One region of the Rhizobium sp. BK456 genome, then DNA from elsewhere that is predicted to be linked to it. Evidence: riboswitches for the same ligand, from Rfam matches in the RefSeq annotation. Region 1 holds a riboswitch; each other region holds the start of a gene.
What was found. A riboswitch is a leader RNA that binds a small molecule or an ion and turns the genes downstream of it on or off. The one in region 1 is predicted to bind cobalamin.
Positions count from the first base shown of each region.

Region 2: another riboswitch for cobalamin. It lies ahead of FHX03_RS20725 (ABC transporter substrate-binding protein); the one in region 1 lies ahead of cobU (bifunctional adenosylcobinamide kinase/adenosylcobinamide-phosphate guanylyltransferase).
Region 3: another riboswitch for cobalamin. It lies ahead of FHX03_RS19545 (CbtB domain-containing protein); the one in region 1 lies ahead of cobU (bifunctional adenosylcobinamide kinase/adenosylcobinamide-phosphate guanylyltransferase).

Region 1 covers NZ_JACIAO010000007.1:55,174-62,829, reverse strand. The annotation lists gene FHX03_RS19990 (SDR family oxidoreductase) at 1-769, shown strand, start outside; gene FHX03_RS19985 (adenylate/guanylate cyclase domain-containing protein) at 1,031-2,119, shown strand; gene FHX03_RS19980 (chloride channel protein) at 2,127-3,917, opposite strand; cobalamin riboswitch at 4,197-4,590, shown strand; gene cobU (bifunctional adenosylcobinamide kinase/adenosylcobinamide-phosphate guanylyltransferase) at 4,874-5,398, shown strand; gene cobW (cobalamin biosynthesis protein CobW) at 5,403-6,452, shown strand; gene cobN (cobaltochelatase subunit CobN) at 6,457-7,656, shown strand, end outside.
Region 2 covers NZ_JACIAO010000007.1:197,841-205,496, reverse strand. The annotation lists gene blh (bifunctional sulfur transferase/dioxygenase Blh) at 138-1,418, shown strand; cobalamin riboswitch at 1,666-1,921, shown strand; gene FHX03_RS20725 (ABC transporter substrate-binding protein) at 2,094-3,110, shown strand; gene FHX03_RS20720 (FecCD family ABC transporter permease) at 3,107-4,147, shown strand; gene FHX03_RS20715 (ABC transporter ATP-binding protein) at 4,144-4,908, shown strand; gene FHX03_RS20710 (hypothetical protein) at 4,980-5,543, shown strand; gene FHX03_RS20705 (HIT family protein) at 5,554-6,045, opposite strand; gene FHX03_RS20700 (MYG1 family protein) at 6,316-7,239, shown strand; gene FHX03_RS20695 (cytochrome c family protein) at 7,418-7,656, shown strand, end outside.
Region 3 covers NZ_JACIAO010000006.1:367,895-375,550, forward strand. The annotation lists gene FHX03_RS19530 (inorganic phosphate transporter) at 1-1,402, shown strand, start outside; gene FHX03_RS19535 (putative bifunctional diguanylate cyclase/phosphodiesterase) at 1,412-2,983, opposite strand; gene FHX03_RS19540 (histidine phosphatase family protein) at 3,385-3,939, opposite strand; adenosylcobalamin (AdoCbl) riboswitch at 4,016-4,158, shown strand; gene FHX03_RS19545 (CbtB domain-containing protein) at 4,171-4,380, shown strand; gene FHX03_RS19550 (CbtA family protein) at 4,393-5,139, shown strand; gene FHX03_RS19555 (hypothetical protein) at 5,190-5,819, shown strand; gene FHX03_RS19560 (sulfite oxidase-like oxidoreductase) at 5,804-6,466, opposite strand; gene FHX03_RS19565 (ATP-binding protein) at 6,646-7,656, shown strand, end outside.

The DNA of each region.
Region 1 (7,656 bases):
GAGCGTAATGGATAGATTTTCACTGGCTGGTCAGGTGGCGCTCGTGACCGGGGGCGGCCGCGGTCTGGGCTTCGAGATGGCGCGCGTGCTTGCCGAGGCCGGCGCGCATGTCATCATCACCGGACGGACGGCGGCGACGCTGGACGAGGCCCTAAGAACGCTGCGTGCGGCGGGCGGCTCGGCGGAGGCTGCCGTGTTCGACATCGCCGACCGCGAGGCCCAGCGTTCTGTGATGGCCGATATCGAAAAGGTCCGCGGCCGTCTCGATATTCTGATCAACAATGTCGGCGCCCGCGACAGGCGGCCGCTGACCGAATTCGACGATGAGGCCATCATCGAGCTGCTGCACACCGATCTGGCCGCGGCAATGATGCTTTCGCGCGATGCCGCGGTGCTGATGAAGCGGCGCAATTATGGCCGCCTGATCGCGGTGACCTCGATCAGCGGTCATGTCGTCATGCCCGGCGACTGCGTCTATCCGGCTGCCAAGCAGGGTCTGACCGGACTGATGCGCGGCATGGCAGTCGAATTCGGCCCTCACGGCATCACCAGCAACGCGATCGCACCCGGCTGGTTCGCCACGGAGACGAACGCGGCAATGGCCGCGAATGAGGAATTGATGCCCTTCGTGCGCCAGCGCATCCCGGTCCAACGCTGGGGACGCCCGGACGAGATCGCCGGTGCAGCACTGTTTCTTGCAAGCGGCGCCGCATCCTTCGTCAACGGCCACGTATTGACCGTCGACGGCGGCATGACGGTCCGGATGTGAGGACGATACCCGCCGGCGTTGTGCCGGCTTCGGATAAAATGACTTGCCGTTGATAACGGCTGGAAATATCGGTTTGGCGCGACTATCAATTGATAGGGCGGCAGCCGGTTCGGCATCGCCGCCCATTTGCCCGATTTGCCGTCATAAGGTTGCGCCGGCTCATGTGGAGGTTCGGAAATTAACGGTCATATTCAGTGGATTATAGAGCAGGGAATCACCAGCGAGCATATTGGCGAGCTCGTTTCCGGCCTGTGTAAGCGGCTGATCGCGGACGGGTTTCCGATCTGGCGGGCGAGTATCAGAATGCCGTCCCTGCATCCGATGTATCGCGGCGTCGCGGCCAATTTCATGCGGGGCGGTGAGACCGTCCTTGAAAATGCCGAGCACGGCAGTGCTACGGAGCGTGACTTCGAGAAGACGCCGATCTTTTACCTTTTGAGCCGCGGCGAAAGAACGGGGCGATGGAATTTGGCGAGGGGCGAGGGTCTCGATTATACCGAGCTCAACGAATTCGCGCTTTCCGGGGGCACGGATCACGTGATTAGCCTGTTCGAATTCCCGAAGGAAGTCGCGTTGCGCGGGCTCGGTTTCTCGCTGACGAGCGATGCGCCGGGCGGATTTTCCGATGATCAACTGGCGATCGTCGCAGCGCTATTCCCGGCACTCGGACTGGCGGCCTACCGCGTGGCGGTTTCGAAGACGGCGAGCGATATCCTCGCGGTCTATACCGGCGCTAGGACGAGTGCGCGTATCCTTGCCGGCGAAACCCGCAGAGGAATGGGCGGTTCCATCGATGCCGCCATCCTACTGGCCGACCTTCGCAATTTCACGGCCTTGACCGAGGTCTATCAGCCCGCGGAGATCGTCGGGTTTCTCAACGAGCATTTCGAGCTGATCGACCGGCATGTCGAGGAAAATTCCGGCGAGATCCTCAAGTTCATGGGCGACAGTGTACTGGCGATCTTTCCGACTGAGGCGGAGGATCCGCAAAAGGCCTGCAGGGCAGCGTTGGCTTCGGCTCAGAATCTGCTGAAGGCCAACGAAGAGCTTAATCGCGAGCGGACACGCAACGGAGGCCCCGATATCGGCATCGATGTCGTGCTGCATCTCGGCGAGGTTTTCTACGGAAATGTCGGCGCCCACGGCCGGCTCGACTTCACGGTGATCGGCAGGGCTGTCAACGAAGCCTCGCGGCTGGAAAAGCTCTGCGGAATGCTCGAGCAGCACCTGCTGCTGTCGGAGAGCTTCGCGGCGACCTCAGCCGTCCCCTGCGAGTATCTCGGCTCTTTCGAATTGCGGGGCGTTTCGAAGAAGGCCGACGTCTTCCGGCTGGCCGGCGCCGCGTCATAACACCCCTTCAGATTTCGCCGGAGACTTCGCGACGGCGGCGGTCCAGTTCTTCGCTGTAGCGGCGCAGCGTATAGCTTTCGCTGAGCTGGCCGATCACCTTGCGCTCGATCAAATTGTTGACGACGGCGAGTGCTTCGCTTTCGCTCTTATCGAAGATCGCCGCCGCCTGCCTTGCATTCATCTGTGGCTGCAGGAAATCGTTGCGGTAGTGGATGAAATCGGCAAGCGTCTTGCCCTCGTCCTGGGTGTCGGTCGGGTTGGCGTAGATCTCCGGCACCAGCACGAGGCCGGCATATTTGTCGCTCTCCTCGACAAGGATGACACGCTGGGTCGAGCCGATTGGGAAGGCCTGCTTGAATTCCTCCAGCGAGATGCCAGCCCTTGCCGTCTTGACGTCCGCGCGCATCAGCTTGTCCACCGTCAGGTTGCGGATCCAGCCGACGTCATGGGCGCTGCGGATGCTTTCGCCGCGCAGGTGGAAGCGCCATGTGGCGAAGGAGTAGCCGAAGGTCGAGCGCACGACGAGCGAGGAGGTGATGACGGCGGCGAGCACCAGCGCGGTGATCGGGAAGTCGCCGGTGATTTCGAGCGCCAGGAAGGTCATCGTCAGCGGCCCGCCGATGACGGCGACGGCAAGCGAACTCATGCCGACCACGGCATAAATGACGGGCGTCAGCGTCGCATCGGCAAAATAGGGGCCGCAATAAGCAAAGAGCTTGCCGAGCAGGGCGCCCATGAACAGCGAGGCGAAGAACAGGCCGCCCCTGAAGCCCGAGCCGATCGAGATCGCCGAAGCCAAGGATTTCAACAGGAAGAGGCCGATCAGCGCCGGGATGGCGACGTCGCGGGAGAGGTTCAGATGCAACGCGCCATGGCCGGCCGAAAGCACCTGCGGCGAGATCATCGCCAGCAGCCCGACGATGATGCCGCCGAGGGCCGGGCGGAAGGGCGGGGCGATCGCGCTCTTGCGCGCCAGTTCTTCGACAAAGGCGACACCCTGCATGATCAGGATGCCGACGCCGGCTGAGACCGCGCCGAGCAGCAGCGCCGGGATATAATCGGCCGGCACGACCGCGCCGAAGCCGCCGATATCGATGGTGAAATCGCCGTGGGTGAGCAGCCTTGCGATCAGGGTGGAAACGAGGGCCGAAACCACCACAGGGGTCAGCGAGACGATCGTATAAGTGCCGATGATCAGTTCGAAGGCATAGAAGGCGCCGGTCAGCGGCGCGTTGAAGGCGGCGGCGATGGCGCCGGCTGCGCCGCAGCCGACGAGGACGCGGAGATCCGAGCGGCGAAGCTGCAGCTTCAGGCCGAGTTTCGAGGCGAGCCCTGCGGCAAGCTGGGTATAGCCGGCCTCCAGGCCGACGGAGGCGCCGAACCCGTTGGAGATCAGGTTCTGCACGGCGACGATAATGCTGTCAGTCAAGGACAGGCGGCCGCCATGCAGCGCATTGGCCTCGATCGGGTCGACCATCGGCTTCTTGCGGCGTTTGGCCAAAATGAAGAGCAACAGGCCGAGCAGGATGCCGCCGATGATCGGGGCGGTGAGCAGCAGCAGCTTGTCGTCGATCACCGACGAGCTCAACCTTTCGCTGTCGGCGATACCGAAGACCAACTGATGCAGTTCATTGGAGACGAAGCTCATGCCGGTCACGGCAAGACCGGAGGCAATGCCGACGACAGCGCCCGCCAGAGATAGACCGACTTCGCTGCGGCGGGTCAGCGCCCGCAGCCGCCCCGGATCGAAGAAAACACGCAGCGCTCGGAACCGGCGCCGATCCAATTTCATAAGCATGGCAAGACAACTAGGCAGGAAGAGGCCCGGTCAAGGGCGATGGCGAAGTCCGCTTGCAGCGCAATTGCGGCGAAAAGCCGGCGGGCGCGTCAAATATTTATGACGTAAGCCTCTGATAAATGACGATATTCCTGGTCGAGTAAGTCGTGTTCGGATGAGCGTGCCTGCCTTGCCGCCCACGGCCGACCGCCAAGGCCGGTTGACTTCACTCCTGAGCTTGCCTAACCATCCCTCAACGGATGGTCGCCAGACCATCCCACGCGGATGGTCATCTGATCATCCGCGGATATAACGGATGGTTCCGGATCGGCGTTACGCCTTCCGGATGAAAAGGGAATGTGACGGGGCGGACCCACACCGGGCGCCTTCATCACAGCCGACCCCGCGACTGTAGAGCGGTCAGGGTCTTCCATCCGGCATCGAGCCCTTCCTGCCCGCTTGCAATCGCGCAGGCGGGCGTGACGGGCGACATGCCGGAAAAGCCACTGGACATGCATGGTGATCAACCGGGGTCGGACGCCTCTATTTCTACGAATCGTCCACCTCTTCACCAATGCAGCCGGGAAGGCGAGGCAGATCCGCTGGCACGATCAGGGGCGACCGGTTTCCGGTCCGCCCCGATCGCGGCCGACAACCGCGAGCCAGGAGACCTGCCATTCGTGCCGGGCGAAAAGCCCAATCCTGGGCAAGAGACCCGCTGCCAGCACGGAGGTTGTTTTGGCTGAACGATTGAATTCGGCGTTGCCTCGTGGGGTACTGGAGCGCATTTCCCTCTCCTCCCTCATTCCTGTGCCCGTCACAGGAATCCAGTGCGACCAAGTCCTTGGGCGCGAGAGACTTACTTCCCGAATGAGAGTCATTCACGGCGCGGACGCGCCGTGGCTGGATTCCTGTGACAGGCACAGGAATGAGGGAGCGTGGTGGGGTGTCGCATTCTCCCAGCAGGCCTTCTGCGCATGACGACCGCTCTCTCCAATGCCATTTTCATCCTCGGCGGCGCACGCTCCGGCAAATCCCGGTTTGCCGAAAACCTCGTCGTTGCAACCGGCCTCGATCGTCACTACGTCGCGACCGGCCGGGCGTGGGACGAGGAGATGCAGTCGCGGATTGCCCAGCACAGAGCCGATCGCGGCCCGTCATGGACGACGCATGAGGAACCGCTCGATCTCGTCGGCAGGCTCGCCGCCATCGACGGCGAGGGCCGGGTCGTGCTGATCGACTGCCTGACGCTCTGGGTCACCAATCTGATGATGGAGGAGCGCGATATGGCGGCGGATTTTTTGGCGCTCGCCGATTATTTGCCGCGGGCAAAGGCGCGGCTCGTTTTCGTGTCAAACGAGATCGGCCTCGGCATCGTGCCGGACAATCGCATGGCGCGGGATTTTCGCGATCATGCCGGCCGTCTCCACCAGCTGATCGCGGCAAAGGCCGCCGAAGTCTATTTCATCGCGGCAGGCCTGCCGCTGAAAATGAAGGGTTAAATCCATGAACCAACAGAAGATTCCCGCAACCGTCATCACCGGTTTCCTCGGCGCCGGCAAGACGACGATGATCCGCAACCTGCTTACCAATGCCGGCGGTAAAAAGATCGCGCTGATCATCAATGAATTCGGCGATCTCGGTGTCGACGGCGAGGTGCTGAAGGGCTGCGGTGCGGAGAACTGCAGCGAGGACGACATCATCGAACTGACTAATGGCTGCATCTGCTGCACCGTCGCCGACGATTTCATTCCGACGATGACGAAGCTGCTGGAGCGAGAACAGCGGCCCGACCATATCGTTATCGAAACTTCGGGCCTCGCTCTGCCGCAGCCGCTGGTCGCCGCCTTCAACTGGCCTGACATTCGCACCCAGGTGACCGTCGACGGCGTGATCACGGTGGTCGACAGCGCGGCTGTTGCCGCCGGCCGGTTCGCCGACGACCACGATGCCGTCGAGGCGGCGCGCAGCGGGGATCAATCGCTCGATCATGAGAGCCCGATCGAGGAACTGTTCGAGGATCAGCTCACCTGCGCCGATCTCATCGTGCTCAACAAGACCGACCTGATCGACGTGGCCGGCCTCGGCCGGGTGCGCGACGAGGTCGCCGCCCGCACCTCGCGCAAGCCCGTGATGATCGAGGCGAAAAACGGCGAGGTGCCGGCCGGCATCCTGCTTGGCCTCGGCATCGGCACGGAGGACGATATCGCCAACCGCAAGTCCCATCACGAACTGGAGCATGAGGACGGCACGCCGCACGATCATGACGAGTTCGACAGCTTCGTCGTCGATCTCGGCCCGGTCGCCGATCCGGCCGGCTTCATCGAGGCGCTGAAGAGCATCATATCGGCCCATGACGTGCTGCGCCTCAAGGGCTTCGTCGATGTTTCGGGCAAGCCGATGCGCCTGCAGCTCCAGGCAGTCGGCAGCCGCATCGACCACTATTTCGATCGCGCCTGGGCGCCTGGGGAAAACCGCGGCACGCGCCTCATCGTCATTGGTCTGCATGAGATGGATCAGGGTGCGGTGAGAGCGGCGATCGAGGCGCTGGCGTAGGCCCATGCATCTGCTTCTGGCCCAGCAGGGAACGATCAGCGACGGCGAAGAGGCGATCGATCTCGGTCAGACGCCGGGCGATATCCTGTTTCTGTCGGCCGCCGACAGCGAGCTTGCGGCGATCGCGGCCGCCCATCACGCCTGCGGTGGGCCGCATTCGCTGCGGCTTGCCAGCCTGATGAGCCTCAAGCACCCGATGTCGGTCGATACCTATGTCGAGCGCACGGCGCGGCACGCCAGGCTCATCATCGTCCGTGCGCTCGGCGGCGCCAGCTATTTCCGCTATGCGCTGGAGGCGCTGCATGCTGCAGCGTCCCGCGCCGGCGCGCAGATTGCGGTGCTGCCGGGTGATGCCAGGTCGGATGCGGGGCTGGTACCCTTCTCGAACATCGAGGTCGACGATCTCGATGCGCTCTGGGCCTATCTCATCGAGGGCGGCGAGGCCAATGGGCGCGCCTTTCTCGATTATGCCGCGGCGATGCTGTCGGGCGCGGAGAAGCCCGCGCCGGCGGTACCGTTGATGAAGGCGGGGATCTGGTGGCCGGGGCGAGGGCTGATCGGGGTCGAGGAGTGGCGGCGGGTGACAGAGAAGGTGGCGGTGGAGCCAATCGTCGCCATCAGCTTCTACCGAGCGCTCGTGCAGAGCGGCGAGACCAAGCCGATCGAAGCGCTGATCGAAGCCTTGCAGGCGCAGGGTCTCCGGCCGCTGCCGGTCTTTGCCTATAGCCTCAAGGATCCCGTTTCGACCGGCATTATCGAGAGCGTGTTCTCAGTAGTGAAACCCGATGTCGTGATCAACACGACCGGCTTTGCCGTCTCCGCGCCTGGTGCCGACCGGCAGCCGACGGTGCTGGAGGCGAATGGGGCGGTGGTGCTGCAGGCGATCTTGTCTGCGTCCTCCAAGGAAGCGTGGGCGGCCTCCTCGCAAGGCCTGTCGGCGCGCGATCTCGGCATGAACGTGGCGCTGCCCGAAGTCGACGGCCGGGTGCTGGCGCGGGCGGTCTCCTTCAAGACGGCGGCGCGTTACGATGCAGCCGTCGAGACCAACATTGTCGCCAGCGAACCGGATGCCGGCCGGGTGCGCTATATGGCGGAACTGGCCGCCAATTGGGCGCGGCTGCGCGCTACTCCGGCTCGCGACCGGCGCATCGCGCTCGTGATGGCGAACTATCCGAATCGCGACGGCCGGCTCGGCAACGGGGTT
Region 2 (7,656 bases), 140 kb from region 1:
TGTCTTGGCGCCCACATTCACCGGCCTGCGCAGGCGCGACGGAGTGCCAAGCGACTATTCTTGCGCTCGGCAATATACTTGTGAGATTGTACCGATATACATGCGATACTGCCGATGCAGGCAGCGCGGGGGCTTCGATGACATCCGTAAGGGTCAATGAGCTGATATCGGTGGCGGGGCAGCCCGATGCCGCCGGTTTTGCTGCTTTTGCGGCGGACGGTTTTGCCGGCGTCATCAATGCCCGGCCGGATGGCGAGGAGCCGGGGCAGCCGGGCGATGCGGCGGAAAAGGCTTCTGCCGCTGCCGTGGGGCTCGCCTACAGCTTCGTGCCGGTGAAAGGGCCCGAGATTACCGAGGCCGATATCCGCGCCTTCCAGAGGGCGATGATGCAAGCAAAGGGGCCGGTCGTCGCTCATTGCAAGAGCGGCACCCGGGCGTTGACGCTCTATGCGCTCGGAGAGGTGCTTGACGGGCGGATGCAGCCCGGGGACGTCGAGGCCTTCGGTCAAAACCTCGGCTTCGATCTTGCCGGCGCGCGCCGCTGGCTGGAAAAGCGGGCAGGGCAGGCGGCTGTCGTGAAGGCTTTCTTCGAACCCCGCACCTGCAGTGTGCAATATGTCGTTTCAGACCCGGTAACGAAACGCTGCGCCATCATCGACCCGGTGCTCGATTTCGACGAAATGTCGGGTGCGACGGGAACGGCCAATGCCGATGCCATCCTCGCGCATATCGACAGCGAAGGGCTGACGGTCGAGTGGATCCTCGACACGCATCCGCATGCCGACCATTTCTCCGCCGCGCACTATCTCAAAGGAAAGACCGGCGCGCCGACGGCGATCGGCGCCCATGTCACCGACGTGCAGGTGCTCTGGAAGGAAATCTACAACTGGCCGGCACTCGAAACCGACGGCTCGCAATGGGACCGGCTGTTTGCTGATGGCGACACTTTCGAGATCGGCGGGCTTAGAGCCCGCGTGATGTTCTCGCCCGGCCATACTCTTGCCTCGGTGACCTATGTGATCGGCGACGCCGCCTTCGTGCACGACACCGTGTTCACGCCGGATTCCGGCACGGCGCGCACGGATTTTCCCGGCGGCAGCGCCAGCGCTCTCTGGCACTCGATCCAGGCGATCCTGTCGCTGCCCGAGGAGACCCGGCTCTTTTCCGGCCACGACTATCAGCCTGGCGGCCGTCACCCACGCTGGGAAAGCACGGTAGCCGCCCAGAAGCGCACCAATCCGCATATATCAGGCATCGACGAAGCCGGCTTCGTGGCGCTGCGCCAGGCGCGCGACCGCACGCTGCCGAAACCGAAGCTGATGCTGCATGCGCTGCAGGTCAACATCCGCGGCGGGCGGTTGCCCGAACCGGAGGCGAACGGGCGACGGTATCTGAAGATTCCGCTGGATGCGTTGTAGGAACGCAGGGAGCAGCGTTGCGGCGTGCTTCGAGGCTTCGCCCGTTCGGGCTGCGCACCTCAGCATGAGGGAGGTTGGTGGATGCCGCGCCCACGACAGCGGGAATAGTAGGATGCTTAAGAGAGCTCCATCCTGGGGATGAGAATGCTGGCATCATACCGGCCAACAGCGCTCCGACGTTCCGTCTCCATATTTCGCCCACCAAACCCAATCTTCCGCAATAATGATTGACGTCGTGCGGGCGGGCGACGTAACTGGCGGTGACGGTTCCCTGAAGATGACTCCAAGGGGATTAATAGGGAACACGGTGAGGACGACCCAGTAGGGACCGAGACCGTGGCTGCCCCCGCAACTGTAAGCGGATTGTCGATCATCTCAGCTGTGGCCAGCGACTGGCCATCTCTGAAGGGCTTATGGCCCTGCCACTGCGATATATCGCGGGAAGGCGGATGAACGACTTATATCCGCAAGCCAGGAGACCTGCCGTCAATCACGATCCAATCAACCGGGCGGGGATGCCCGGATAAGGAACAGACATGATTGACCTTCTGAACCTTCGCCGAATTTCGGCATGCATCCGTCTCGATTGGGCCTCCTGCGGCTAGCGCGCGCGTCAGCGTGCCTTCGGCCGCGCGTGCGGCATAACCGTGCTTTTTCCTTCAATCGAGGTTTTTCATGCGCCAGATTCTCGCCACCATGACATTTGCCTTCGGGCTGATCGGCCTTGCGGCACCGAGCCTTGCTGCCACCCAATATCCTTTGACCATCACCAATTGCGGTGAGCAGGTGACTTTCCAGAAGGCGCCGTCGAAGATCGTTTCGATCGGCCAGGGAATGACCGAAATTCTTTTCTCGCTCGGCCTTGCCGACAAGATCGCCGGCACGGCCGTCTGGGTCGGTCCCGTGCTGCCGCAATATGCCGCGGCGAACAGCAGGATAAAGCGTCTCGCCGACAATGATCCGAGCTTCGAATCCGTCGTCGGACAGGAGCCCGACCTGGTGGCGGCCGAGTTCGAATGGCATGTCGGCGCGCAGGGCTCCGTCGGCAAGCGGGAGCAGTTTCAGGATCTCGGGATCAATACCTATCTTTCGCCGGCCGATTGCGTCGCCAAGGTCAACACCGATGGCGGCGACGGTGTGCGCAAGGAGCTGTTCACGATGGCGCTGATCTATCGCGAAATCGCCGAACTCTCAGAGATCTTCGACGTGAAGGAGCGCGGCGATGCGCTGATTTCCGAGCTGAAGAAGCGCGAGGCGGATGCCGTCGCCTCGATATCAGCCGCATCGGGCAAGAGCCTGCCCATCGTCTTCTGGTTCTCCAGCAAGGAAGTCAACGGCGACGCCTTCATTGCGGGCAAGAACAGCGCGCCTGCCTATATACTGAAGGCGATCGGCGCCAGGAATGTCGTCACCACCGAGGAGGAATGGCCGCTGGTCGGCTGGGAAACCATCGCCCAGGCGAACCCGGCCGTCATCGTGCTCGCCACCATGGACCGGCGCCGCTACGCCGCCGACGATCCGAAGGTCAAGATCGATTTTCTCGAGAACGACCCCGTGACCAAGGAACTCGATGCCGTCAGGAACAGGCACTTCGTGATGATGGACGCGCAATCGATGAACCCAACGATCCGCACGATCGACGGCATCGAGACCTTGGCGAACGGCATCAAATCCTTCGGCCTCTCGCAGTGAAGGCAGCGTCGGTCAGGCAACAAGGATGGTGGGCGCTCGCCGCGCTCACCATTTCAGCCCTTCTCCTTCTCGGACTGATGATCAGCCTTGCCGTTTCGATCGGCGAGATCGCGATCCCGCTGGCGACAACGGCGGAGGCCGTCTCCAACCGGCTGTTCGGAACGCAGTTCGAACTCAGCCGCATCCACCAGGGCATCGTCTGGGATTATCGTCTGAGCCGGGCGCTGGTTGCGGCCAGCGCCGGCGCGTCGCTCTCGCTCTGCGGCGCCGTGCTGCAGGCGCTGCTGCGCAATCCGCTGGCCGAACCCTATGTGCTCGGCATCTCCGCCGGCGCCTCGACGGGAGCCGTCTGCGTGATGATCCTCGGCCTCGGCTACGGTGTTCTTGGCCTTTCCAGCGGCGCCTTCATCGGCGCGGTCATTGCCTTTCTGCTGGTCGGCTTCCTGGCGACGGGTGCGGGAGGAACCGGCGAACGCATCATCCTGTGCGGCGTCGCCGGTTCGCAGCTCTTCACTGCGCTGACCTCCTACATCGTGACGACATCGGCGAATGCCGAGCAGGCGCGGGGCATCCTGTTCTGGCTTCTGGGTTCGCTCAGCGGCGTGCGCTGGCCGGATGTCTATCTCTCGGTGCCGATCGCGCTCACAGGTTTCGTCATCTGCATGGCCCATGTCAGGGCGCTCGATGCCTTCGCCTTCGGTACGGATGCGGCGGCCTCGCTCGGCATTGCGGTGCGCCGCGTCCAGATCCTGCTGTTCGGCCTGACAGCGGCGATGACGGCAAGCGTCGTCAGCATGGTCGGCTCGATCGGCTTCGTCGGCCTGGTCATTCCCCATGCCGCCCGCTTCCTCGTCGGGCCGGGCCATCGGCGGCTGCTGCCGGCAACAGCACTCGGCGGCGCGATCTACATGGTCGGCGCCGATATCGTCTCGCGCATCATCATCCCACAGCAGGTCCTGCCGATCGGCGTTGTTACGGCGCTCTTCGGCGCGCCGGCCTTTGCCGTCATCCTCTATCGCGTGCGGAGGAGCGCATGAGCATTACGATCGACGCGGTGAGTTTCGCCGCAGGCGACACGGTCATCGTCAACGGCGTCAGCCTGACGGTGGCAAAGGGCAAGGTGCTCGGTCTGCTCGGGCCGAACGGGTCCGGCAAATCGAGCCTGCTGAGGCTGATCTGCCGGCTGCGCAAGGTCCGCAGCGGCGTCATCCGGCTGGGCGACGACGATATCGCTTCGCTGTCGCGCGCCGCCCTTGCGCGGCGCATCGCCTTCGTCGAGCAGCAATCGACGACCGAGACGCAACTGACCGTGCGCGACGTGGTGCGGCTCGGCCGCACGCCGCATCGCGGGATGCTTGCGCCCTTCGGCGCGGAGGATGATGCCGCGGTCGAGGAGGCGCTGTTGCGGGTCGACATGCAGGCGAGGGCGGGCCAGCTCTGGCAGACGCTGTCGGGAGGCGAGCGACAGCGCGTCCATATTGCGCGGTCGCTGGCGCAGGCGCCGGGCGAGCTGCTGCTCGACGAGCCGACCAATCATCTCGATATCCAGCACCAGCTCGACATTCTCCGGCTGATCTCGAAGCTCGGCATCACCTGCATCGTCGCTCTGCACGATCTCAACCTGGCGGCAATGTTCTGCGACAGCCTGGCGGTGCTTCAGAAGGGTGAGGTCGTCGCCGCGGGCGCGCCGGAGGAGGTGCTTACAGAGGATATGATCGGCAGGGTTTTCGGCGTTCGCGCCCATGTCCAGAAGTCGGCAGTGCATGGGCGGCACCACATCCAATACGTCCTGGATTGAGGAATGGCCTTTTTCCTGGACTGGCGTATGATTTCCGAGGGCGCCTGCGCCCGGTCGAACGGAGTTTCGAGATGCTCGAACGAAATCAGTTTCCCCTGCGGCCCGTCGTCCCCGGCTTCGCTGTCGCCTGGGTCGCCATCATTTCAGGCGCGAGCGTCGCTCTCAGCCTGATTTTTGCCTGCGTCACGCCCTTCGTGGCCCTGGCGGCGGTATCGGCGGTCATTCTTCCCCGGCGCATGGCGCTGACGGCGGTCCTGCTGGCCTGGCTCGCCAACCAGATGGTCGGGTATCTCGTGCTCGGCTATCCCCAGACTTGGGACAGCTATGCGTGGGGTCTGGCGATCGGTCTTGCCGCATTTGCATCCCTGGCCGCAGCGCTCGGCGTGCTTCACCTTGCGGCCGGCCTGACCGTCACCGCGGCCGGCGCCTTCATGGCCGGCTTCGTTGCCTATGAAGGCGTGCTCTTTGCTGCGACGGCGGTGCTTCCGTCAGGCGAGGAAGCGTTTTCGGCGTCTGTGGTGGCGAATGTCCTGCTGATCAATTCTCTGGCCGCGATCGGCCTGGTCTGCCTTCACGCCGGCGCGGCAGCCGGCCGTGCGCTCGTTGCAAGCCAGCCGGGACCGGCGTTGCCTTAGGCGCAAAGACCTAAGGTGCCGGAAACCGCATTACCTCCCGCAACAGCGCAATGACCTCTGAGACCGACGGCCCTCTGACCGGTGGCGGCACTGCGCGTTCACAGAACTCGCGCCAGACGAACAGCGTCAGTTCCGCGCCGTCCGCTGCGGTTTCTCCGCGTCCTTCTGCAAAGTTCTCGAGCAGACGATACCGGCCGTCCTTCCAGAACAACTCCTCCACCCAGTCATATATCGGAATGACATGAAAATGGATCGGATAACCGGGCGAGTGCCCGTATCGGCCGATATAGACGCGCTGAGCATTCAGGTCTTGTTTCAGCGCCTTCTGCGTTCTTGCAAGCAATGGGCCGAATTCGCCCAACGCCTTTTCCGATAAATCCGAAAGGTCAGTCGTGTCGGTCTTGGAACTGATCATGAGATAGCCGGGAAGGGCGGAGTTCATCCGGTGGTTTACGAGCCATCCCGTGGTCTCGGCAACATGAAACTGCAGAGGAATCTGCAAGCGCCGCCTCTTTCGCTTTCGCAAAGGAACATTTCGACGCGGGAGAATAAGCAGTTTTGCAAGGGCTGCAACGGCGATCTTCAAGATCGATGCTCACTCGCCCTCGGCTCCGCGGCGCTCGCTCGCAAGCCCAACGAGCACGAATGGGTGGCGAACGGCAAGGCGCTGAAGTGAAATGCGCCAAGCATGGGTTGAGATCGTCGCCGGCAACGGCTATCTGGTTCCGGACCGCAAGCGGACCCTCCGCGAACGACAAGGCGCAAAGCTCCCATGATCCCCGATTTCCTCGTCACCCATTCCGGTGGCTTCCATGCCGATGAATTGCTGTCGAGCGTCATCCTGACCCGGCTTTTCCCGCAGGCGCGTATCGTCCGCAGCCGGGCGCCGGAATGGATCACGCCAGGCGAAGGCCGCATCATCTACGATGTCGGCGGCGCCTATGATCCTGCTGCCGGGATATTCGATCACCACCAACGCGGCGCCCCGATGCGCAACGATGGCCAGCCCTACAGCTCGTTCGGCTTGATCTGGAAGCATTACGGCCGTGATTATCTCGCAGCCTCCGGCCTTCCCGAAGCCCATGTCGAGGTGGTGCATGGCACTTTCGATGCGGGCTTCGTGCTGCCGATCGATCTGACCGACAATGGCGCGCTCAGCCCCTCGGGGCCGTTGGCGGGCTTGGCGTTGCCTGCGCTGCTGGAGACGCTGAAACCGGTTTTCGACGAAGCTGAACCCGAGGCCGACGATCGCGCCTTCCACGCGGCGCTTGCCATTGCCCGCAGTTTCGTCGAGGCGAGGATCGCCCAGAGTGCCGCAAAATTGCGGGCCGAGGCGATGGTGCATCGGGCAATCGAGGCTGCGGGGCAGGGCCGAGTTCTGGAGTTGCCGAGGGGAATGCCGTTCCGTCCCGCCATCGTCAAGGCAGGCGCCGAGCAGCTGCTGTTCGTCGTCCATCCGCGCGAAAAGGATTGGTGCGTGACCGGCATCCGCCGCGCCGAGGAGGGCTTCGAACTCAGGGCGGATCTGCCGGCAGCCTGGGCCGGTCTCGCCAATGGAGAGCTGGAGGCGGTTTGCGGGATAGAGGGCGCGAGCTTCTGCCACAACGGCCGCTTCATCGCCGCCGCCAAGACTCGCGAGGCAGCACTTGCCATGGCCGATTTGGCGGTGAAGGAGGCGCTTTCGATCGGGGTGTAGTGGCCGTTATCCGCCTCGGGTTCACCTGATCTCATCTGCGTTCAGGTGAACCCAACTGTGAGGCGATTGACTTGCATCCGCGAAGGATTAAGCTTCGAGCCATAACAACCACCACCCACACGCGAGAGATAATGGAGGGTGTGAGTGGCCGGCGACCTTGAGGAGGATGAGGTTTGCCATGGATTACCGTGTTGTTCTGCTGATTGGTGCAACTGTCACTGCCCTTTTCCCCGGTCATGCCGGGGCGCAGGAGGGTGATGCGACGGCCGGCGCCACTGTTTTCAAGAAATGCGCGACCTGTCATGTCGTCGAGTCCGATACCAACAAGGTCGGTCCGTCGCTGAACAAGCTGTTCGGCAGGAAGGCCGGGACGCATCCCGATTTCGCCTATTCGGCCGCAATGAAGGCGGCCGGCGA
Region 3 (7,656 bases), on a different contig from region 1:
CGCGCTCGGTTTCGAATTCGTCAACGGTTTCCACGATACGGCCAATGCCGTCGCCACCGTCATCTACACCCGTTCCATGCCGGCCGAATTCGCCGTCATCTGGTCGGGCTTCTTCAACTTCCTCGGGGTGCTGACCTCGAGCGGCGCCGTCGCTTTCGGCATTCTGGCGCTGCTGCCGGTGGAACTGATCCTGCAGGTCGGCTCCGGCTCCGGCCTTGCCATGGTCTTTGCGCTGCTGATCGCCGCGATCGTCTGGAACCTCGGCACCTGGTATCTCGGTCTGCCATCGTCGAGCTCGCATACGCTCGTGGGATCAATCATCGGCGTCGGCCTCGCCAATCAGTTCCTGGCGCCGGCAGGCACGGCGACGAGCGGTGTCGACTGGTCGCAGGCGACCAATATCGGCCTGTCGCTGCTGATCTCGCCGCTGATCGGCTTCGGTCTATCCGCTGTTCTGCTGCTGGTGATGAAGCTTCTGGTGCGCAACAATGCGCTCTATGCCGAACCGAAGGGCAACCAGCCGCCGCCGCTTTGGATCCGCGCGATCCTGATCTTCACCTGCACCGGCGTCAGCTTCGCCCACGGCTCCAACGACGGCCAGAAGGGCATGGGTCTGATCATGCTCATCCTGATCGGCCTGGTGCCGACGGCCTTCGCGCTGAACCGCACGCCTGATGTGAACTATCTCGAGGCCTACAAGTCGGCATCGGTCCAGGTCGAATCCGCGCTCGCCAAATATGTGAAGCCGGGTGTTACCGTCACGGACTACAAGGCGGAGGTCAGCAACGCGGTCAAGAACAAGATCTGGACGGACGCGACGACACCGGCCCTGCAGCAATATATCCATCGGACAAGCGCCGAAGTCGCGGCCTTCCCGACGCTCGAAGCGGTGCCGACCAATCTCGTCGGCAACGTCCGCAACGACATCTACCTGATCGGCGAGGCGCTGAAGCTGATCGACAAGCAGAAGCTGCTACCGATGGATGCCGGCGATCTCAGCGCGGTGACGAACTACCACAAGGCGGTCGACAACGCGACGAAGTTCATCCCGCTTTGGGTGAAGGTGGCGGTCGCGATCGCGCTTGGCCTCGGCACGATGGTGGGCTGGAAGCGCATCGTCGTCACCGTCGGCGAAAAGATCGGCAAGACGCACCTGACTTACGGCCAGGGCGCGGCAGCCGAAGTCGTGGCGATGGTCACCATCGCTTCGGCCGATCACCTCGGCCTGCCGGTCTCGACCACGCATGTCCTGTCGTCAGGCGTCGCCGGCACTATGGCGGCGAACGGTTCCGGCCTGCAATGGTCAACCGTGCGCAATATGCTAATGGCCTGGGTGCTGACCCTGCCGGCCTCGATCGCGATCGCCTTCGTGCTCTTCGTGATCCTGCGCCAAGTTTTTTAAGACATAGCGTCAGGCCGTGGAGGCCAGACTGGCATTGCGATCGCTGATGAAGATGCCCGCCTCGGCGGCGGGCATTGCCTTGCCGAAAAGATAGCCTTGGCCGATGTCGCAGCCAAGCTGCAGCAGGAAGGCAAGCTGGCCGTGCTCCTCGACGCCTTCGGCAGTCGTCTTGATGTTGAGGCTCCGGCCGAGGCCAAGCATAGCGCGGACGATCTTTTCCTGGCGTTCGTCGCCGCGATAGGTGGCGATGAAGCTTTTGTCGATCTTGATCTTGTCGAAATGATAACGGGCGAGCTGGGCCAGACTCGAATAGCCCGTGCCGAAATCGTCGAGCGCGATCTGGATGCCGGCCGCGTGCAGCTCGTCGAGGATGACGGCGGCGACGACGGGATCCTGGATCAGCGCGTTCTCGGTGATCTCCACCTCCAGGCGCTGCGGCGGCAGCCGGCTTGCCGCAAGGACTTTGAGAATACGCGACGTCAGCAGCCTGTCTTCCATCTGCACCGGCGAGACGTTGAAGGACAACATCACATGGTCCGGCCAGGTGAGTGCGTCGCTGCAGGCCTGGGCGAGAAGATCCTCGAACAATGCGGTGATCATCCCGTTTTCCTCGGCGATATCGATGAAAACAGGCGGCGGTATGTTGACGCCATCGTCACTGATCCAGCGCGCCAAGGCCTCGAAGCCGCAGAGCTGACCGGTCTTCAGGTCGATCAGCGGCTGATAAAAGGGTTTGATCGCCTTGCTGGAGATTGCGGCGCGCAATCTGGTTTCCAGCGCTGCGCGTTCCGTGACCTTGTCCTGCATGGCCGGTTCGAAAACGAAATAATGGTTGGGGCCGCGTGATTTCGCCTCGTACATGGCGAGGTCGGCCCGATGAGCGGCATCCTCCAGCGGTTCGGTTCCCTCGGCCCAGCGGTCGTAGCCGACGCTGGCGCCGACTTCGACGGCAAAACCATCGATATGGATCGGCCTGGTGACCGCCTGGATCAGCAGCTTGGCAAAGCGCTCCTCCCGCTGCGCTGTCAGGGCAAAGGCTACAATGATGAATTCGTCGCCGCCGAATCGATAGACGCAATCGGCATTGCCGAGCGCGCAGATCCGCCGGGCAACCTCGATCAGCAGAATGTCGCCCCCCTTGTGGCCGACGAGATCGTTGACTTTCTTGAAGCCGTCGAGATCGACGGAGAAAAGCGTGACGTTCTCGTCCCACTCCTCAATCTGGTCCTCGTCGTCCTTGATCGGCCGTGAGAGGATCTTGCGTTCGAAGGCGTAGCGGTTCGGCAGCTTGGTCAGATGGTCGTGGGTCGCAGTCCAATCGGCCTTCGCCTGGGCGGCGGCGCGCAGTTCCGTTTCCTTGCGCAGGTCGGCGATGCGCAGCACCGAATAGATGAAGCTCATGGCGCCGGCGATGCCAAGCGCCAGAACGAGTTTGTCGGCGCCGTATTCGCCGAAACCGGTCATGAAGAAGACAAGGCTGTCGTCAAGCTGCAAAAGCGCGCCGAGGAGCCAGAGAGTTATCCCAAGCCCGACGATCGATACGCATTGCCTTCCGGCCCTGCTCTGGAAAAACACCGGCATGTGGCCTTCTCCATCTCCACCATCTGCCGAACTATCATGAAAGTCTGAAATGTTCGTTGAAACCAGAAGGCGAATTTTTGGAGGCGGCAGCCTGTTGCTGCACCGTTGAGGGACTGAGGATGCTGAGCCGGGACGGGAAAGAACGAAGGCGAGCGTGCTGGTGCATCGCTCGCCTTTTCTCGTGCTTCAGGCGGTGACGATCAGCAGCGGAACGCTGACGATGAGACCGACCAGAACCGTGATTGTGGCGACACGCATCAAACGCAGACGACGCGTGCGCTCCCCACTCCAATCATATGTCATTCTTCCATCTCCTTGGGAAAGGAAGTAGTCCCGGTCAAACCCGGTTCAATAGAGATGACGCGATTTGCTTGTGTAAGGCTGGATAAAATGAGGAGCCGCTAATACGGAAAGCGCAGAGACCAGCGGCTGCCATTGCTGGTCATGCAAACGATGGCGAGCGGCTCGATATCGCTCCGCCAGAAGGAGGAGTGCGGCGCCTGAAGCACATGGGCGACCGCCGCCCGGATCACGGCCGCGTGGCTGATGGCAATCACATGGCCGCCGAGGGCGGATTCACCGTCCATCCAGCCGGCGACGCGTGTTCTGAGATCAAGAAGGCTTTCGCCACCATGCGGGGCCGCTTCCGGATCGCTCATCCAGGCCACGAGGTTCCCCGGCTCTTCGGCCTCGATCGTTGTGATCGACCTGCCGGCCCAGCGGCCATGGTCGCAATCACGCAGCGCCTGATCTATCCGGGCTTCGAGGCGGAGCGCGTCAGCGGTCTGGCGGGCGCGCAAAGCGGGGCTGGTGGCGATACGGTCGGCGCGGGGTGGGGCAGCCATCCGGCCGGCGTCTTCCGCCGCCTTGCCTTCCAGCGGTTCGTCAAGTGGGAACAGCGTCTTGCGGCTCGCCGTCGTCGCGCCGTGGCAGATCCAGGTGAGGCGCGTATTCACAGTCTTCCGATCTCCCGGGGTGCAGTGGGACGGCCCTTTGCCGGCTCGTGAAGTTTCGTTGACAGTCTCTTCGGCGAGCAGATATAACCGTGTTGTTGCGGGTTTGGAAGCCGGTGGAAATCCGGCGCGGTCGCGCCACTGTGACCAGCGTGTTGAAGCTTTTTCACGCTGGAAGTCAGACCTTACCGCACAAACACTCTTTCGACTGAACGCGTCATTCCGGAGGAATACATGTCTGACACCACTTTCGCGCCCGCCGCGGCGCCGGCCCCGATCCCCGTCGGCGAAATCCTGCCCTGGGCGATCTTCGGCGGCCTGCTGATGCTTATCGCCATCTATTTCGTTGGCACCGAGGAAGGCGCGATGGCGCTGTTCAACGGCATGTATGTGCACGAATTCGTGCATGACGCCCGCCATCTCCTTGGCTTTCCCTGCCACTAGGGAGATATTGACATGGTTGGAAACCTTCTCCTTCGCGGCATGCTCGCGGGGCTGCTCGGTGGCATCCTCGTTTTCGTTTTCGCCCATGTCTTCGGCGAGCCGCTGGTCGATGCGGCGATCGCTTTCGAGGAGGCGAGCGCCCAGGCGGCCGGCGAAGCTGCCGAACCTGAAATCGTCAGCCGGGCCACCCAGGCCGGTCTCGGCCTTTTCACCGGCGTCATGGCTTACAGCATCGCCGTCGGCGGGCTTTTCGCGCTCGCTTTTGCTTTCGTGCACGGCCGCGTCAGCAATCTTTCGGCGCGCGGCACCTCGGCGGTCATCGCCATTTTCGCCTACGTGGCGATCGTGCTCGTTCCCGCTATCAAATATCCGGCCAACCCGCCGGCGGTCGGCAATGCCGATACGATCGGCGTCAGGACCGAGCTGTTCTTCCTGATGATTGTCGTCTCGCTCGCCGCGCTGATTGCCGCGGTGGCGCTGTCGCGCCGTCTTTCCGAGCGTTTCGGCCTCTGGAACGGCGCGATCATTGCCGGCATCGCCTATCTCGTCTTCATCGTGCTCGTGCTCTATCTGCTGCCGCCGATCAACGAGGTGCCGGAGAACTTCTCGGCCATGGTGCTCTGGCGTTTCCGGACGACAACGCTCGCCATGCATGCGATCCTCTGGGCAACACTTGGCCTTGGCTTCGGGGCGCTGGCGGAAAAGCGGCTTGCTGCGAAGGGCGGCCAGCGGAGCCGGCCGGCAACGGCACTCCACTGAACGCAATGAAGGGCGCCGTTTTGCCGGCGCCCTTGGGTTTTCAAGCGACCATGAAAAGCAGCAGAGCCATATCAATCCTGTCGGCGGCCTTTGCCGCCGCCTTCTTTTGCATGCCTGCTGAAAACGCCCTTGCTCATAGTCGCAGCGCCGGCGGCAGCCAAGCGGGTCTCGATATCCCAGAAATTTCGCATGGCGAGATGGCGGTGATTTCGCACTATCGCGGCCGAATTATCGGCCTGGCGTCCCGCGCAGTCGATACAAACGAGCCCTTCCGCCGCGTTCTGAACTATGCCGAAATCCAATATTCCTATCGTCTTTGGGGGCGGATGCCGGGCAGCGTGGCCGACGAGGAAAGTCCCTTCAACGAATGCGCCCACGCCTACCTCGCGGCGACGAAAGCTGTGTTGATGGCGATGCGCGAGATGCCAGGGGAGCGGGCTGTGGCGAGTGAAATCATTTCCGCGGTCGACGCCGACATGGTGCGGCGCGGGCTTGCGCTCATCACCTGCCGGTTCAGCGGCGAGGCCTTCAACACCGCCGGTCTCGTCAATCCACGCTGGAGCAAGGTGCCGCTTCATCCCGCCAGCATGGCGTCGCTGACGGCGCTCGCCTTGATGCTCGGGCTTGGTGTCCTTGCGCTGGGCCGCTTTCTGCGGCCGAAGACTCAATCGTCGGAATAGCGCTGCTCGCGCCACGGATCGCCATACATATGATAGCCGTTCTTTTCCCAGAAGCCGGCTTCGTCCTCCGGCATCAGTTCGATGCGGCGCAGCCATTTGGCGCTTTTCCAGAAGTAAAGATGCGGCACGACGAGGCGCATCGGGCCGCCGTGGTCCGGCGTCAGCGGCAGGCCTTCCCAGGATGTCACTAGGATCGCGTCCTCGGCGGCGAAGTCGGCAAGCGGCAGGTTGGTGGTATAGCCATCATAACTCGTCAGCATGACGTAAGCGGCTTCCGGCTTCGGCATGGCGAGATCGAGCAGATCGCGCGTGGAAACACCCTTCCATTTGTTGTCGTAGCGCGACCAGGTGGTGACGCAGTGGATATCGCTGACCTTGGTGCTCTGCTCAATCGCGTGGAAGTTGGCCCAGGTGAGGGTGAGCGGGGTTTCGACAAGGCCGCGCACTTCGAGACGCCAGGTTTCGGTGGATATGACGGGCTGCTGGCCGAGATCGAGCACCGGCCAGTTCTTGACGAGGTGCTGGCCGGGCGGCAGGCGCTCGGTTTCAGGGCGGGCTATGCGACCAGTCAGGAACTTGCCCTCAGCCGCCCAGCGCCGCTTGGAGCTGGTGAGCTTGCTATCGGCGGGCGTGTTGTCGTCGCTCATGATAGGGTTCCCTTGCGATGCAGCAATAGGATATCGGCCTTTGCCGGGTGTCAAGTTCGACGGCCCTTGGAAATCGCTGCCGGTATTATTAGACTTGGGTATGCCTCACTGGGGAGTGGAGGCGGAAAGGGGAGGAGCCGGATCTGTCTTCGAGATATCGTGCGATAGCGGCGTTGCTGGTGGTGCCGGTGATCATCTTCGCCTTCTTCACCTATGGAAGCGCGATCGCGACGCGCGCCTATATGGGGGAAGCCTCGGCGCAGGCGGGAACGGCGTTGCGCCTTGCCGTCTCGGCCCTCAGCGGTCACCTCAACCGCTACGAGGCGCTGCCGGCACTGATCGCCGATCACGACGACATCAAGGAACTGGTGAGTGCACCCGAGGATGCGGTCTTGCGCGATGCGGCCAATCTCTATCTCAAGGAGATCAACGGCCTGCTGAAATCCTCCGACATTTATGTGGTCAAGCCTGATGGAGAGACCATCGCGGCCAGCAATTACGATGGACCGGGAAGCTTCGTCGGGCAGAATTTCAGCTACCGGCCTTATTTCCAGGACGCGATCGAAGGCCGGCAGGCGCGGTTCTATGCACTCGGCACTACCTCGCTAAAGCGCGGCTATTATTTCTCGGCGCCTATCAGGGTGGAGGCGGATATTCGTGGCGTCATCGTCTTCAAGGTCGATATCGACATGATCGAAGCCTCCTGGGGCGGCGGCGAATACAAGATCTTCGTCTCCGATCCGGAGGGTATCATCTTCATGTCGGGCAGCCCGGAATGGCTGTACGGGGCGATCCTGCCGCTGACGGCTGACCGTATCGCACGGACGGAAGCGTCGCGGCGTTATGCCAATGCCAGGCTGACAGAGTTGCCGGTGTCGCGCCAGCGCTTTGAGCCGCATGAGCTGATGACGCTTAACGGCGAGCGCGGGTCTAGCGAATATCTGGTGCTCTCGCACTACATGCCGACCGAAGATTGGACGGTGAACGTGCTGATGGAAACGAGTTCCATTCGCGCCCAGGCGCGCACGGCGCTTGCGGCCGTCTTTCTCATCCTCTGCATCGCCGGGCTTGCGGTCGCAGTTCTGCGCCAACGGCGGGCGCGGCTTGCCGAGCGCATGCAGTTGCAGGCCGAGGCCCGCAACGAGCTGGAACGACGCGTCGAGGAACGCACGGCCGACCTTGCTCGCGTT